DNA from 3 places in the Bacillus sp. JK74 genome. Region 1 is predicted to be linked to each of the others. Evidence: riboswitches for the same ligand, from Rfam matches in the RefSeq annotation. Region 1 holds a riboswitch; each other region holds the start of a gene.
The links. A riboswitch is a leader RNA that binds a small molecule or an ion and turns the genes downstream of it on or off. The one in region 1 is predicted to bind S-adenosylmethionine.

Region 1 (3,571 bases):
GGAACTTTTTTATCAGGAAGGCCCCGCCATCATTCACCAATTAAAAGAGCGGAACTGTGATATATTTTTAGATTTAAAGCTTCATGATATCCCGACTACGGTCAATAAAGCGATGAAGCGGCTGGCCCGCCTCGGCGTTGATCTCGTCAATGTGCATGCGGCAGGGGGCGCACGCATGATGCGCGCGGCCCTTGAGGGGCTTGAAGAAGGCACGCCGGCAGGCAGAAAACGCCCGTCTTTAATCGCGGTGACTCAGCTGACCAGCACTTCAGAGCAGGTGGCGAAGGAAGAGCTTCTGCTGCAAAAGCCGCTGTTAGAAACGGTTGTGCACTACGGCAAAATGGCGGAAGAGTGCGGGCTGGACGGAGTGGTATGTTCGGTCCATGAAACAAAAGCCATTTATGAAGCGGTCCGGCCTTCATTTCTGACAGTCACGCCGGGCATCCGCACGGCCAGTGACGCAGCTGACGATCAAGTCCGGACGGCGACTCCGTCATTTGCGAAAGAAAACGGTTCGTCAGCCATCGTCGTGGGCCGCTCAATTACAAAAGCGGAAAACCCCGTTAAAGCATATGAAGCAATTAAACTGGAATGGGAGGGCGTTCGCCGATGAAACAGGCTATCGCAAAACATCTATTACACATTGAAGCTGTCTTTTTACGTCCGAATGAGCCGTTTACGTGGGCGAGCGGCATTTTATCACCGATCTATTGTGACAACCGTCTGACATTGTCGTATCCAAAAGTGAGAAATGATGTGGCGGACGGGCTCGGCAAACTGCTGAAGGAGCATTTCCCCGAGGCGGAGATGATCGCGGGCACTGCAACGGCGGGCATTCCGCATGCTGCGCTTCTCGCAGACCGTACAGGCGCGCCGATGTGCTACGTCAGAAGCAAACCGAAAGCGCACGGCAAAGGAAATCAAATAGAAGGCGCCATTAAGAAAGGACAAAAAACAGTCGTGATTGAAGACTTGATTTCTACCGGAGGCAGCGTGCTTGAAGCTGCGGCGGCCCTTCAAAGAGAGGGCGCGGAAGTCCTCGGCGTCATTTCCATTTTTACATACGGACTGCCGAAAGCAAAAGAAGCCTTTAAAAAAGCGGGTCTTCCTTATTACTCGTTAACAGATTATGACACGCTGATTGAAGTCGCGCTTGAAAACGGAACGATTCATTCAGCTGACATTGAAAAACTGAAATCATGGAAACTGAATCCCGAGTCAAAAGATTGGTTTAAAAAATAACGACAATAAAAACAGGCCTCAGGGCCTGTTTTATTATTCCTATCAAAAAACTCGGGTTGACTTCTGTTAGAATTGTGCTAAAATTTAGTACAAATCTAAAAAGCTTATCAAGAGCGGCTGAGGGACTGGACCGATGACGCCCGGCAACCTGCGTGTATTGCAAGGTGCCGCATCCAGAAAAATGCACAGCATTTTGAAGATAAGGGCTATACCGGGTCACTGTCTTTCATTCCGCTGGATTGAAAGTTTTTTATATAAAAAAAAGATTGAGGGATAAGACAACCGGCAGAGAACAACAGCTGTTTGATTGTCTCCGGGAGGAGGAAAGAAAAAATGCTAACGTATGACACATGGGAAGAGCCGGCGATTACATTTCCGGAAGACGATTCCTATAAAGGCGCGCTGTCCGTTTTAAAATGGGCATACGGCCACTACGGAGACCAGCTTGTTTACGCGTGCAGCTTCGGGATTGAGGGCATCGTCCTGATCGATTTAATTTCTAAAGTAAAGAAAGACGCGGAAATCGTGTTTCTCGATACGGGTCTTCACTTTAAAGAAACATATGAAACGATCGAAAAAGTGAAAGAACGTTACCCGGGGCTGAACATTATCCTGAAAAAGCCCAGCCTTACTCTTGAGGAACAGGCCGAGGCTCACGGAGATAAACTGTGGGAAAGAGAACCGAACCAGTGCTGCTACATCAGAAAAATTCTGCCGTTAAGAGAAGCACTCGCAGGGCATCCGGCATGGCTGTCCGGCCTTCGCCGGGATCAAGGGCCGAGCCGGGCGAATACGAATTTCCTGAATAAAGACGACAAGTTTCAATCGATTAAAGTATGCCCGCTGATCCATTGGACATGGAAAGACATCTGGAGATATACTTCCAAGCATGAGCTGGATTACAATATCCTCCATGATCAGGGGTATCCGAGCATCGGCTGTGAACCGTGCACTTCACCTGCGTTTACCGCGGAAGATTTGCGGAGCGGCAGATGGAACGGCATGGCGAAAACCGAATGCGGACTGCATGAATAAAGGAGCTGCCCGATGGAATTAGCCGCTATTTTATTCTGCCTGTTTTTTGCCATGAATATCGGAGCCAGCGGAGCCGCGGCATCAATGGGAGTCGCTTACGGGTCCGGCGCCGTTAAAAAGAAAACATATGCGCTGATCATCTGCGCGGCCGGAGTCCTGTCAGGGGCGGTTATCGGCGGCGGTGAAGTCGTTAAGACGATCAGTGGCGGAATCATTCCCGAACAAACCATTACGCTCACCATTGTCTGCATTATAATCGGAGCGGCGGCGCTATCGTTATTCACGGCGAATGTGCTCGGCATTCCGCTGTCGACGAGTGAGGTCACTGTCGGGGCGATTGTCGGTGTCGGCGTCGCGTACAAAGTATTGTTTTTACAGCATCTTTTGGTCATCGTGATTTTTTGGGTGCTCGTACCGTTCGTCGCGTTCTGTTTCACCTTTCTCGTATCGAAGGTATTCAGTTCTCTGAATATTCGAGTCATTTCGAAACGGAAACAGAAGATTTTAGGGATTGTGCTGCTTTTTGCGGGGTTTTGGGAAGCTTTTTCAGCCGGAATGAACAATGTCGCAAATGCGGTGGGCCCTTTGGTGGCTGCGGGCGTACTCAGCGTGTCAAAAGGAACGCTGTACGGAGGCATCTTTGTCGCTCTCGGCGCTCTGCTTTTAGGACGTAAAGTGCTTGAAACCAACGGGAAAAAGATTACGAGATTTTCAGCCGGAGAAGGCATACTGCTTTCAGGAACCGGCGCGGGGCTTGTCATTATCAGTTCCGTCTTCGGTCTGCCGGTCCCATTGGCGCAAGTCACATCATCATCAATTATCGGTATCGGAATGGCCAAAAACGGGCCGAACGTTTTTCATAAAGAAGTCGTGAAAACGATGCTCAAAGTTTGGGTCGTTTCGCCGTTTTTGTCACTGTCGATTTCGTATCTGCTTGTCTCCCTGCTGTTAAAAGGAGATTACTATTCCATCTTTATGATGGCCAGCGTGCTTTTGGCAGCTGGCGGAGCCGCCAGTCTGATGAAAGCCATCCGAAAAGAGAAACGCTCTGTCCATGAACAAGGCGGGGGCATTTAACTATTAATCTGAGTTTATTTATCTGTTAACTGGGAGGAATCATGTATTATGAGTTTAGCACCGCACGGAGGAACATTAATTAATCGGGTGAATGAGCAGTATGATCTTACATCCGTCCACAAAGAAATTGAGCTTGATTTGATTTCGTTCGCTGATTTAGAGCTGATCGGGATCGGGGGGTACAGCCCGATTGAAGGATTTTTCACAGAAAAAGATT
Region 2 (3,571 bases), 400 kb from region 1:
GGGACAGAACCTCAGTCACCATGCGGAATGTTCCGCCGTACACATCCTCCGTGACGAGAACATGGTCGCCTTGGGATAAGAGCAGAAATGCCGTCGAAATCGCCGCCATACCGGAGCTGAAAGCAAAACCTCTCGTTCCGCCTTCAAGACCTGCGATCGTTTCTTCAAGCGCTGTTCTTGTCGGTGTGCCGGAGCGGCTGTAATCATATGTCCCGAATTCTTCAAATGAAGACTGATGGAATGTGGAAGCATGCTGGATCGGCACGCTGACGGCTCCGGTGGCTCCGTCTGTTTTAAATGGATTGTGCACGAGCTGGGTTTCCAGCGTCCAATTGTGATTACTCATATGACACGGCCCCCTCTTTTACTTGCTGTAATGCCTGCTTTACATCCCGCTTCAAATCTTCTGCATGTTCAATGCCCACTGAAAAACGCAGCAGGCGGTTGCAGACGCCGTTTGCGATACGGATATCTTCCGGAATGTCCATGTGCGTCTGTGTCGCGGGGTATGTAATAAAGCTTTCCACCCCGCCGAGACTTTCTGCGAAACAGATCGTTTTCAGCGCCTTTAAAAACGGATTGACCCATTCCTCTTTTTGCAGCCGGAAAGACAGCATCCCGCCTTTTCCGGGATATAACACGTCGGCGATTTCCTCTTCCTGTTCTAAAAATTCTGCAAGTTCACGGGCGTTTTCTTCATGACGGCGCATTCTGAGTCCGAGTGTTTTCATCCCTCTCATTAAAAGCCACGAATCAAACGGCGGGAGAACGGCGCCGATCGCATTTTGGTGATTAAACATGATGTCGCCGAGCTCTTCATCCTTAACGACAGCCAGACCGGCAAGGAGGTCATTGTGCCCCGCTAAATATTTTGTGGCGCTGTGAATGACGATGTCCGCTCCCAGTTCAAGCGGGCGCTGGAGCACCGGGGTATAAAACGTATTATCCACAATTAAAAGCAGGCCGGCTTCTTTCGTAATCCGGGCGATTTTTTCAATGTCCGCCTCCTGCATTAACGGGTTTGTCGGCGTTTCAACAAATACCGCTTTCGTGTTTTCCGTTATTTTGGAGCGTAAACAGTCTTCATCGCTGAAATCATCATAAATAAAGCTTAAGCCGTATTTTCTCCATTCGTTTTCAAACAAACGGTACGTGCCTCCGTATAAATCGGAGGATACAATCAATTCATCCCCGCTTTTAAATAAAGCCATAATGGTTTGAATGGCTGCCATTCCCGAGCTGAAAGCAAATCCTCTCGCACCGTTTTCCAACACGGCGATGGCGTCTTCGACGAGCTGGCGTGTCGGGTTTTTCGTGCGCACGTAATCAAAACCTGTAGATTCTCCTATTCCTCTATGGCGGTAAGCGGTGGACAGATAAATCGGCGGACTGACCGTTCCCGTTGCTTCTTCGCTTCTATTTCCAATTTGGGCTAATTTTGTTTCAACATGCTGCGTCATCAGTAAGCACCATCCTTTTTCAAAAATAAAAAAGCCCCCTCTTCATAAGAAGAAGGAGCTTTTCTCTTCCTCTTATCTTCCAAGCATGTGAATCGCTTGCTGGATTTAGCACCTTGGCACTTTGCCTTCCCGCGGCAAAGCAAACCGGTTGCTGAGGTTTCAAAGGGCCAGTCCCTCCACCTCTCGTGATAAGAATATTGTTTTGTATTTTCTGATTGTTCTATATTAACGCACTATAAAATGGATTTCAACAACTTTTTATTTATCTGAACTCTCGCAAGAAGTGCATCTGAAGAAAGAAATTTCTAATAATTCATGGTACAATAGGAAAAAACCATCAAGACAAGAAGCGGCCTGGAGGAATGCGAAGTGGCATCAAAAAACGGAATCATTCATGAGAAAACACTTTTCTCCCATGAGCTTGAAGAGGAAATGACCGTTTTGGTCTACCTGCCCGCCACCTTCTCCCCCCTGTATAAATATCATACGGTCATCGCTCAGGACGGCCATGATTATTTCAGATTAGGGAGAATCGGGCGTCAGGCGGAAGAGCTTATGTCAAAAGGGGAAATTGACCGCTGCATCATTATCGGCGTCCCTTATAAAAATGTGCGGGAGCGAAGAAACACATACCATCCAGAAGGCTCTAAGTTCGCCTCATATAAGCGGTTTATCGCCAATGAGCTCGTTCCTTTTATCGACAAAGAATACCCGACTTATCAAGTCGGATACGGCCGCACCATGATCGGGGATTCCCTCGGCGGAACCGTTTCGCTCATGACGGCGATTGACTATCCGAATATGTTTGGAAACGTCATCATGCAGTCTCCGTATGTTGACGGGCACGTGCTGGATGCCGTCCGGCAGTCGGAGGATCTCAAACAGATTTCCGTTTATCATCAAATCGGAGAAAAAGAAACCGGCGTCCACACGACGGACGGTCAGGTTCTTGATTTCACCGCGCCGAACGAAGAGCTCAAACAGCTGCTGGAAAGCAAACAGTCCGAATACACGTATGAAACCTTCGACGGGGATCATAAATGGACCTATTGGCAGCCGCTCATCACGCCGGCGCTGAAAAAAATGCTGTAACCATTCATTTAAGGAGGGAACTTTCATGAAATACGGTATTGTTTTATTTCCATCAAAAAAATTACAGGATCTCGCCAATTCGTACCGGAAACGCTACGACCCGAGCTACGCGCTCATTCCGCCGCATCTGACGGTAAGAGATCCGTTTGAAGCGACAGAACAGGAAATCGAGCAGGTCGTATCACAGCTGAGACAGACGGCGAAAGAGTCGCATCCGCTCGTTCTGAAAATTACAAAATACAGCTCGTTTTCTCCTGTGAATAATGTGATATATATGAAAGCAGAGCCGACGGAGGAATTAAAATCTCTGAGTGAGAAATGCTACTCAGGAGCATTATCCGGCGAGCCGGAATACAGCTTCGTTCCGCATGTCACGGTCGGCCAGAAGCTGTCGTCAGATGAACATTCCGACGTACTCGGACAGCTGAAAATGCAGGACATTTCCCACGAAGAAGTCATCGACCGTTTTCACCTGCTCTATCAGCTGGATAACGGCTCATGGACTGTGTACGAAACATTTTTATTAGGCGGAGGAGAATAACTGCTTGGAATCCATCATCGCAAAAACTGAAAAACAGCTGAACGACGCTTTTTTCGTCAGAAAAGAGGTCTTTGTGAAAGAACAGCATGTTCCGGAAGAAGAGGAAATTGATCAATTCGAAGACACGTCAGAGCATATAGTCATATATGACGGCGGCCAGCCGGTCGGAGCCGGCAGATGGCGCTTGAAAGACGGGCATGGAAAATTAGAGCGCATCTGCGTAATGAAAAGCCATCGTTCTTTAGGCGTCGGGGCCATCATGATGCAGGCGCTTGAAAAAGCGGCTGCAGCCAAGGGCGCCGGCAGCTTTATCTTACATGCGCAGACGCAGGCGGTTCCGTTTTACGAAAAACAAGGATACCGCGTCACATCCGGCGAAGAATTTCTCGATGCGGGCATCCCCCATCTGGAAATGATAAAGGAATACAAACAATAAAATCAAAAGCACTCCTGTTGATATGGCAGGAGTGCTTTTTTT
Region 3 (3,571 bases), 280 kb from region 1:
CGCGGGAATGACCAGTTTAAGATGGTGACAGGTCCCGTCAGCATGCCTTTCATGTGTTTTTCAGTCAGCGATTGGGCGTAGACCGTATCTTTTACCGTCATCGGTTCGATAAATTCGACATCTCCGAAAATGACAGGCGGACGTACGCAGCGTGAACCGTAAGACTGCACCCATGCATATTTCGTAAAGGCGAATCCGGCCAGTTTTTCACCGAAGTATTCGACCATATCCGTCCGCTCAAATTCTCCGTGAACGAGCACGTCTAAGCCGATTTCTTCCTGAATGTCAACCCAGCGCTTCGTTTCCGCATTAATAAAGGCTTGGTACTGTTCATCCGTCCAATCTTTTTTCCGCCATTTTTGCCGTGCGCTCCGCACCTCGGCAGATTGAGGGAAGCTTCCGATTGTCGTCGTCGGCAGAAGAGGAAGACCGAGTGATTCATTCTGCAGCGCCAATCGTTCTTCAAAGCTTGCCGGACGGGAGAAGTCTTTTTCCGTCAGCTGATTCAGCTCTTCTTTTTGAGCTGAGTTCGCTCCTGTTGCGAATGCTTTTAAAGCCTTAAGTGCCGCTTTTGATTCTTCGATCTGCTCATTGACGGCCGCTTTGCCGGACAGAAGCCCTTCTTTTAAGACGCCGAGTTCCGCCAGTTTTTCTTTAGCGTATGACAGGCCGTTCAGCAAATCCTTTTCAAGATGCTCGTCAGGGTGTTTCGCCACCGGCACGTGCAGAAGACTGCTTGAAGGCTGAATCCATAACTCCTCAACATCAGCGTGGCTGAGGATATCCAAAGCTGCATCAAGGCGTTCTTCAACATCGATTTTCCAAATGTTCCGGCCGTCGACCACACCGGCTGCCAGCACTTTATCTTTCGGGAAGCCGTGCTTTTTCAATTGCTCAAGGTTTCTGCCTTTATCATGCACGAAATCAAGTCCGATTCCTTGTACAGGATAAGAAACGAGTTCTTCATATGCATCAACCGAATCGAAGTATGTCTGCAGGAGGACATTCAGTCCTGAAAGCTCTTTTGTGATCGCTTCATAGAGGTCTTTGGCGGCGCGGACATCTTCAGAAGAAGCTGTCACAAGGGCAGGCTCATCAATCTGAACCCATTTGACGCCTTCTGCTTCAAGTTCTTTCAGAAGCTGCACATAAAGAGGAACAAGGCGTTTTTGAATCGCTTTCGCTTCTGATTCTTCGTATCCTTTCGCAAGCGTGACGAATGTATACGGACCGACGATGACAGGTTTCGTTTCCGCTCCGAATTCTTCTTTGATCCGGCGGTAGTCATCAAGCTGTTTATTTCTCGTCAGACGGAATTCAATACTTTCGTCATATTCAGGAACGATGTAATGGTAGTTGGTATTGAACCATTTCGTCATTTCACTGGAAACGGCGTCTTTTACACCGCGGGCAATCGCAAAGTATGTATCAACGGGATCCGTGATGCTGCGGAATCTCTCCGGAATCCAGTTAAAGCTGACGGCGGTATCAAGCACATGGTCATAATGGGTGAAATCAGAGACCGGCACGATATCGATATGTTGGTCAAGCTGGGTTTTGACAGCTGATAAGAATAAGCCGTCAAGCTCTTTAAGAAACGTTTCTTTATCAGTGTTTCCTTTCCAATAAGCCTCAAGTGCTTTTTTCCATTCTCTGTTCAAGCCGATTCTCGGAAAACCGAGGTTCGAAGTTTTGATTGTTGTCATTAAGTCTCCTCCTTTAAGTGAGATGTAACAAAAAAGCCTCTTTCTCATGAGAGAAAGAGGCTTTAACTTCAAAATGCAAGCCTCTCTTATCTCTCAGATCACGTCTGATGGAATTAGCACCGTGCCTTATGAGACAATTGTCTCGGCGCAAAAATCACGCGCCCCATTTCACAATGGAATTACGGTCGGTTGCTGTTGGGGTCAAAAGGCCAATCCCTCGCCCAACTCTCGATAAGAGAAAGTATTTCAATTTTTTTGAAAAGTTACATCATTTGTTGGTTATCTTATCAGCTTATTCAGATCACTGTCAATAGAAAATCTCACAATTTAAAAATTGGTGATGTGACAAACTGATCAATCATTATACGAGAAAAATATCAGAAAGACAGCAGCTGTGCCTGTTCGGCTCTTTCCATCAGCACTTCAGGTGCGTCTAAATACAGAAATCCGTTCCCGGCCAATGTTTTGGCGATGTCCAAAGGAAGGGTCCGCCGCACGAGCTGGGCGTAGACTTCAGCCTCAGAAAGCGTCCGCTGAAACGCGTCCTGTTCAAGCCCTTTTATTAAGGCAAGCGCACCGCTCACATGCGGGGCGGCCATTGAAGTGCCCGTCAGCTTCCCGTATTTATGGTTGGGAAGGGTGGAGAGAATATTTTCTCCCGGAGCCACCAGGTCAATCTCTTTATTAGCGTTTGAAAATTCAGACGATTTACGGGCGATTGAGACTGATCCGACTGCGATTACTTCGTTGTAAGCGGCCGGATATGACAGTTCCTCTGTACGCTCGTCTCCGTCGCCTTCGTTTCCTGCCGCGCAAACGACCAGAACACCGCTGTTTACCGCATTTGTGACGGCTTCTTTCAATTCAGGCACATCGTTCGGCCCGCCGAGTGACATGGAAATAATGTCCGCCTTTTGTTCAACGGCGTAGTTGATGCCGTTAATGATCCATTCGTATTTGCCGCTGCCGTTTTGACCGCCGAGAACTTTAACGATTAAAAGGCTTGCTTCCGGCGCGACACCCGAAATTCCGCCGTTTGAATCATTGGCGGCAATCGTTCCGGAAACGTGTGTCCCGTGTCCGTTGTAATCGGAAATCACGTCTTCTTTGCCTCCGTCATCATCGGTGAAGTTTTTCCCGCCGACAATCCGGTCTTTCAAATCAGGATGATTGATGTCGCAGCCTGTGTCAAGCACCGCGATTTTAATATCCTTGCCTTTAAACCCTTTTGCCCACAACTCTGGCGCCTTAATCACTTTAATCCCCTCAGGAAGCTCGTTCACATCCATGATCTGTTCATCCGTGACATAAGGAATCAAATGCATTTCACCATTCATAAAAAAGCCCTCCTTTTTTATGCTTGCGAGTGGATACAAGGGTGTTGCTACTATTTTATGGCAGAGCATGCCGGCCGGAAAGAGTCATTTGAAGCATTTTCATAAAAAAGGCGTAATCTATCGTACTAAAAAATTTCAAATAAATGGATAGTTTAACAGCTTTCATTTTCATTCATGACCCGCTGACGCTATAATTGGAAATGGGAAAGGAGAAGAGATATGAAGATAAGTGAAGCATTATACAGCTATTTTTCAGAACAAGTGGATCAAATTGCGAAAGAGTGGATCGAAACGATGGAAGATTCGGATCCTAATTCGATTTATTCTTTGACAAATCCCGTCATCACAGAAGAACTGACGGAGCAGGATAAAGAATTTTACCGGCATATTAATAAAATGTATATCATGCCGGAAAAAGAATTTTTAGAAGAGTTCGAGCGGTGGGTGATTGAGCTTGCGAAAGACCAGAAGCATCTGGATACTCCCGTCCAGTATGTGGTCCGTGAATTCATGAGAAACCGGAGACTA

Region 2: it holds a riboswitch for S-adenosylmethionine, as region 1 does, so the genes downstream of both, ACWJJ5_RS08445 (methionine biosynthesis PLP-dependent protein) here and ACWJJ5_RS06530 (phosphoadenylyl-sulfate reductase) in region 1, are expected to answer to the same signal.
Region 3: it holds a riboswitch for S-adenosylmethionine, as region 1 does, so the genes downstream of both, metE (5-methyltetrahydropteroyltriglutamate--homocysteine S-methyltransferase) here and ACWJJ5_RS06530 (phosphoadenylyl-sulfate reductase) in region 1, are expected to answer to the same signal.

The regions. Positions count from the first base shown of each region.
Region 1 is NZ_JBSJQB010000002.1:396,580-400,150, reverse strand. Features, by position in the region: gene pyrF (orotidine-5'-phosphate decarboxylase) at 1-613, shown strand, start outside; gene pyrE (orotate phosphoribosyltransferase) at 610-1,242, shown strand; SAM riboswitch class I at 1,344-1,448, shown strand; gene ACWJJ5_RS06530 (phosphoadenylyl-sulfate reductase) at 1,576-2,277, shown strand; gene ACWJJ5_RS06525 (inorganic phosphate transporter) at 2,290-3,354, shown strand; gene sat (sulfate adenylyltransferase) at 3,403-3,571, shown strand, end outside.
Region 2 is NZ_JBSJQB010000002.1:798,293-801,863, forward strand. Features, by position in the region: gene metC (cystathionine beta-lyase) at 1-346, opposite strand, end outside; gene ACWJJ5_RS08445 (methionine biosynthesis PLP-dependent protein) at 339-1,460, opposite strand; SAM riboswitch class I at 1,530-1,655, opposite strand; gene ACWJJ5_RS08450 (esterase family protein) at 1,830-2,552, shown strand; gene ACWJJ5_RS08455 (YjcG family protein) at 2,578-3,093, shown strand; gene ACWJJ5_RS08460 (GNAT family N-acetyltransferase) at 3,098-3,529, shown strand.
Region 3 is NZ_JBSJQB010000002.1:671,983-675,553, reverse strand. Features, by position in the region: gene metE (5-methyltetrahydropteroyltriglutamate--homocysteine S-methyltransferase) at 1-1,706, opposite strand, end outside; SAM riboswitch class I at 1,790-1,944, opposite strand; gene ACWJJ5_RS07700 (S8 family peptidase) at 2,084-3,043, opposite strand; gene ACWJJ5_RS07695 (STAS domain-containing protein) at 3,263-3,571, shown strand, end outside.